DNA from 2 places in the Sodalis sp. RH21 genome. Region 2 is predicted to be linked to the other one. Evidence: predicted binding sites of a transcription regulator. Region 2 holds the regulator's gene; the other holds the start of a gene.

Region 1 (3,118 bases), 950 kb from region 2:
CACGCGCCGCGCCTCAGGGAAGAGGCCGGTGCAGCATATCTTCTTCCCAATTGAGCATCAGTTGCCGCTCGATTTGCGGGTCCAGCAGCGTCACGTGCAGCCCCACCAACCTTACCCCGCGATCGCCGCGCCGCTGATCCCACGCCTGGCGTGCGATATGTATCAGATCCTGCTTGTTCAAGCGCGGCCAGACATGTTCCTGGGTGGTTTGCTGGAAATCCGCAAACTTGAGCTTGATTCCTTGCCGGGCAATATGCAGATCCGGCCTGACCCGGGCCAGACGGCGCTCCAGCTCGGGGTAAAGCTGCTCGATAATCGCCGCGCAGTCCGCCCAATCGGCAATATCTTCCGCCAGCGTGCGCTCGACCCCCACCGACTTGCGCAGGCGCTCCGATGAGATTTCACGCTCATCGATTCCCTGAGACCGTTCCCACAGCACCCGGCCGAATTTGCCAAATCGCTTAAGTAGCGCCGCCAGGTCGTAGCGCTGCACGTCGGCGCAGGTGACAAGCCCCATCTCGGAGAGTTTTTTAGCGGTCACCTTGCCCACCCCCGGGATTTTGCCCAGGGGGAGCTGGGCCAAAAACGCCGGCACCTGCTCGGGGGTAATGACAAACTGGCCGTTGGGTTTATTGAGATCCGAGGCGATTTTGGCCAGAAACTTCACCGGAGCCACCCCGGCCGAGGCGGTAAGTTCCAGTTCATCCGCTATATCCTGGCGGATGGCCTGGGCCATCAGGGTCGCCGACCCGCTGCAACAGCCGCTGTCGGTAACATCCAGATAGGCTTCGTCCAAAGACAAGGGTTCAATCAGCGGGGTATAACGGCCGAAAATACGCCGGATATGCTCCGACGCTTCTTTATAGGCGGCCATGCGCCCGGGAAGCAAAGTCAGGTGCGGGCAGAGCTTCAGCGCCATGGCGGTGGACATGGCGCTATGCACCCCGTATACCCGCGCAGGGTAATTGGCGGTGCTGATTACCCCGCGCCGGTCCGCGCTGGCGCCGATGGCCAGGGGGATATCGCGTAACGCTGGATTATCGCGCATTTCCACCGCCGCGAAAAAGCAATCCATATCCACATGTATGATTTTACGCATCCACCTCCCCCTTTGACTGTATAAGTATACAGTAATCCAATTAATTTATACAAAACGTATCTTGATAAATGTGTAGGCAGTGCTATCTTGTCGCTGTTTTATTTGTTTTACTTGACGTTTTTAAGGGTCTGCCGCCGGCGTCCGTTGCCCGGCATCTTGATTATTTTGACTACGCAGGATTAATAATGGGCAAAATCGCACTGTTGTTTGCGATGTTGTTTTGTATACCGGCATTAACGTCCGTTAGTTATGCCAGTGAGCAGCCGCAATTATCTAAAGAATTAAAGTCGCAGTTAATCGGCTCGCCGGTTTTTATTCAAATATTTAAAGAAGAACGGACGCTGGAACTCTACGCCAAAGTCGGTAATGAATACCGTATGTTGGATAGCTATCGCATTTGTAATTTTTCCGGCGGCCTGGGCCCTAAACGCCGCGAAGGCGATTTTAAAAGCCCTGAAGGGTTTTACGCCATTACCAACCGTAATCTGAATCCGAACAGCCATTACTATCGGGCGATTAATATCGGCTTTCCGAATGCCTACGATCAATCCCGCGGTTATTCCGGCGCGATGCTGATGATCCACGGCGACTGCCGCTCAATTGGCTGTTACGCCATGACCGACAGTTATATCGCCGAAATTTATCGTTATGTGGAAGCGGCGCTGCTTAACGGCCAGGCCGAAGTGAAAATCAATATTTTCCCGTTCCGCATGACCGAGTCGAACTTACAGCGCCACCGCAATTCAACCGATTATCCGTTCTGGCGCTCCCTGGAACCGGGCTATGCCTATTTCGCCCAGTACCACCAGCCGCCGGCGGTGGCCGTGGTCAATGGGCAGTATACCGTCAGCGCGCCGCTGCAATTGCGCAGCGGCGCGCCGTTGGTATCACAATTCGCGCTCGCCCAGCCGAAATAGCACGCTCTCCCCTGGCGCGACCTTGTGCCAGGTTTCATTACCGGTCAGCGGCTGCGTGGCGATGACCGTCACCACATCATTGGGCGTGGTTTGCCGCTGGAAATCGATCTCTACATCCTGATCGATCAGCGTCGCCTTCCCAAACGGCGCCCGCCGGGTAATCCAGTATAAATCCGTCGAACAATACCCCATGACAAAACAGCCGTCGGACAAGAGCATATTGAATATGCCCTTTTGCCGCAGCTCGTCCGCCAATTCGGCTATATACCGGAACACCGCCGGCCAGTTGGCGGGCCGGCGCGGATAACGCTCCGCCAGGCGCGCCAGCAGCCAACAAAAGGCATATTCGCTGTCGGTCTGCCCCACCGGTCGGTACGTGCCGGTTTTTAACCGCCGGAACCCGCTGAGCTGGCCGTTATGCGCAAAGGTCCAGTGGCGTCCCCATAATTCGCGGGTGAACGGATGGGTGTTTTCCAGAGACACCTCGCCGCGGTTGGCCTGGCGGATATGCGACACCACGGCGCAGGATTTAATGGGATAATCCTGCACCAGCCGGGCGATAGGCGAGTTAAAGCTTGGCAGCGGGTCTTTGAAGGTCCGGCAGCCCAGGCCTTCATAAAACGTGATGCCCCACCCGTCCTTGTGCGGCCCGGTACGACCCCCACGTTGCACTAACCCGGTAAAACTGAAGCAAATGTCCGTCGGTACATTAGCGCTCATCCCGAGTAGTTCGCACATGACCCCTCTCCTTTACCATTACGTCTCGATGCCGTAGCTAAGCCGCCGCCATCTCTTTTTCAATCAGCTGGATCAGGATATGGATCACCTTGATATGGATTTCCTGGATCCGGTCGGCATAACCGAAATGCGGCACGCAAATTTCAACATCGGAGGTGCCGGCCATTTTGCCGCCGTCTTTGCCGGTCAGGACGATAACGTGCATGCCCTTGGCGCGCGCCGCTTCAATAGCACGGATTATATTGGCCGAATTGCCGGACGTGGAAATGCCGAGCAGTACGTCGCCTTTATTGCCGATGGCCTCGATATAACGGGAAAATACGAAATTGTAGCCATAATCGTTGCTCACGCACGACAGATGGCT
Region 2 (3,118 bases):
AACAACGTAATGTGCGCCTGACGCCACAGCGCCTGGAAGTGTTGCGCCTGATGACCCAGCAGGAGGGCGCCATCAGCGCCTATGACCTGCTGGACTTGCTCAGGGTATCGGAACCCCAGGCCAAGCCGCCAACTATTTACCGAGCGCTGGATTTTCTGCTGGAACAAGGATTTATCCATCGCGTGGAGTCCACCAATAGCTTTGTGCTTTGCCACCACTTTGAACAACCGGGCCACACGTCCGCTTTTTTCATCTGCGATCGCTGTGGCCAGGTCACGGAGCAATCAACCGAGGGCATTGAGGACATATTGCAGAAGATGGCTAAGGCCGCCGGTTTCGCCATGCGCCATAACGTGGTGGAAGCGCATGGGTTTTGCCCTGCCTGCACGGACGTACAGGCCTGCGAAAGCCCGCAAGATTGCCATCATGACCATAGCATCACTATAAAAAAGCGTTGATAACGTTGTTGCTTGCCCGGATAAATCAGCAAAGATTTTTAATATAATGGCCGCTAGCCCGCATTGAAAAATCATTATTACGGCTGTTTTTGAACCAAGCGGGTCAAGCGGGTAAAGATAAATAAGGTGGGGACAAATAATGCAGCGGCATAAAGCCGGGTGGTACGTCCTTGTACCTTTGGGTAGGAACACTGCTAAAGAAATAACCTCTTGGTACCACGGTTATTTCTTTTTAGACAAGCTACCAACGATATTTATTGCGGGATTCCCAGTCTTTGACTTCCGTTTCGGCGGCATCTTTGCCGTAACCGTAACGTTCCTGGATTTTCCCGATTAATTGCTCGCGTTTGCCTTCAACAACGGTCAAATCATCATCGGTGAGTTTACCCCATTGTTCTTTGATTTTACCTTTGAACTGTTTCCAATTGCCGCTGGCTTCGTCTTTGTTCATCGGAGTTCTCCTTGGTCTTCGGTTAATCAATTAACTTACTATGCATCGGTTAATGAAAAACAAAAAAAATCTGATTCATCTACCGGAGGTCATAAGCTAACCCTATGGCTATAAGTATAGCAGCGCATTTGGTATAAGCATTATTTCGCAGCAGAATAGCCCAGGCTTACCGGCTTTTCATCTGGAAGCGGTCGATAAAACCAGGGTAAACAGCGGGTAGCAGAAGAAAAGGGAAAGAACGGTAAATGTAACAATATGTGTCGGCAGGGCCACCCTGGAGCCGTAGCCAGCAACAGGGGAGGCCGGGAATTGATAGCGTTTTTAGCCGCGTAAATTCACGAGGCCGGCGCAGCGGCACCGGTTTTGGCTACGGCTGCGGGTTAAATCCAGTTGCCGTTGCGGATAACGCCAACCGCCAGCCCTTCAATGGAGAGTTCCTGATGGCGAAGATCGACGATAATGGGCGCGAATTCGCTGTTTTCAGGCAATAACTCCACAATATTGCCATGTTTCTTCAGGCGCTTAACCGTTACTTCATCGTTGATTCGCGCCACCACTACCTGGCCGTTATGCGCGTCCTGGGTTTTGTGCACCGCCAGCAGGTCGCCGTCCATAATGCCGATATCCTTCATGGACATGCCGCTTACCCGCAGCAGGAAATCAGCATGGGGTTTAAACAGGTCGGGGTCTATTTGATAGTGGCTTTCTATGTGCTGTTCCGCAAGCAGAGGCTCGCCGGCGGCCACGCGGCCAATGAGCGGCAGGCCGGTTTCTTCTTCGATTAATAACCGGATGCCACGTGAGGCGCCCGAGACAATTTCGATAGCGCCTTTACGCGCCAGCGCCTTGAGGTGCTCTTCAGCGGCGTTGGGGGACTTGAACCCCAGGCGCTGGGCGATCTCCGCGCGGGTCGGCGGCATACCGGTTTGCGATATGTGATCGCGTATAAGCTCAAAAACCTCTTGCTGTCTGGCGGTTAACGCTTTCATTCCGTCCCCTGTTTGTTTATACAGTCTTTCTGCGAGTATATACAGGTCCGGCGCAATTGAAAACCTTCAACGTACCAAAATGCGATAAAATCCCGGCCAAGGGGGCCTGAAAACGCAAGATCAGGCGAAGTGCCGCCACAACAACATCCCCCAGACGAACAAGGCCAGAATAATGGCCAGCGTGACCGCGGCCGACCCCAGATCCTTCGCCCTACCGGAAAGCGGGTGCAATTCGGGCCCGATACGGTCAACCACGGCTTCTATAGCGCTATTGATAATTTCGATCACCACCACCAGCCACACAGATCCGATCAATAAAATTCGCGAAACGGGGTCTGATTCGAGATAACATGCAATGACGATCGCCAAGATGGCAACCACCACTTCCTGACGGAAAGCGGCTTCATGACGCCAGGCGGCGCAAAATCCTTTTATTGAGTATCCCGTGGCTTTATAGATGCGACTAAGCCCGCTGGTTTGGTTTGCCATAATTTTTATGCACAGAGAGAAAATAGCGCCCATGTTACCTGTTCTTCGCGTTCGTATCACCACAGATCTGCCGCGCGGTTTCTGGTATTCTTGAGTCGCAATGCTAACAAGGGGCTTCACAAAGATATGTCAGGTTGGCGTACTATTTTTTACACGTTCTTGGATTTACCGCTCAGGCTGCTGGTGCGAAGCAAAGTCATTCCCGCGAATCCACGGGAAGAAACCGGTTTGGACCCTCTGCGGCCAATAATGTATGTGTTACCATATAATTCAAAAGCGGACTTACTCACGCTGCGCGCGCAATGTTTGCATCTCCAATTACCCGACCCCTTGATTCCCTTGGAAATCGACGGCGTCGTCTTGCCGCGTTACGTTTTTATCCATGATGGTCCGCGCGTCTTCTCTTATTTCTCGGAAAAACTCGAATCCGTAAAGCTGTTTCACGACTATCTGGACTTGCACCGCAACAATCAGCAACTCGATGTACAAATGGTGCCCGTATCCATCATGTTCGGCCGCTCTCCCGGACGCGAGGCGCAGCAAAACCAGCCCGCCCCCCAGTTGCGCCTGCTTAACGGTTTTCAAAAATTTATCGCCGTACTGTGGCTGGGACGCGATAGCTTCGTCCGCTTCTCCAATCCGCTGTCCATGCGCTATATGGCGACGGAACACGGTACCGACAAAACCATCGCGCAAAAGCTCGCCCGCGTCGCCATGATTCATTTCGCGCG

Evidence for each region. Region 2 encodes LexA, which represses DNA repair genes until DNA is damaged. Its sites were predicted from a motif close to TNCTGTATGTACATACAGNA; they were not measured.
Region 1: dinB (DNA polymerase IV) is a predicted target of LexA. The motif match lies at 1,114-1,133, and genes of this name have one in related genera.

The regions. Positions count from the first base shown of each region.
Region 1 is NZ_CP178732.1:4,475,423-4,478,540, forward strand. It holds gene dinB (DNA polymerase IV) at 14-1,099, opposite strand; gene dpaA (peptidoglycan meso-diaminopimelic acid protein amidase) at 1,285-2,016, shown strand; gene ACL2XP_RS20685 (class II glutamine amidotransferase) at 1,987-2,754, opposite strand; gene lpcA (D-sedoheptulose 7-phosphate isomerase) at 2,792-3,118, opposite strand, start outside.
Region 2 is NZ_CP178732.1:5,425,679-5,428,796, forward strand. It holds gene zur (zinc uptake transcriptional repressor Zur) at 1-458, shown strand, start outside; gene ACL2XP_RS25075 (CsbD family protein) at 700-909, opposite strand; gene lexA (transcriptional repressor LexA) at 1,290-1,898, opposite strand; gene ACL2XP_RS25085 (diacylglycerol kinase) at 2,019-2,387, opposite strand; gene plsB (glycerol-3-phosphate 1-O-acyltransferase PlsB) at 2,514-3,118, shown strand, end outside.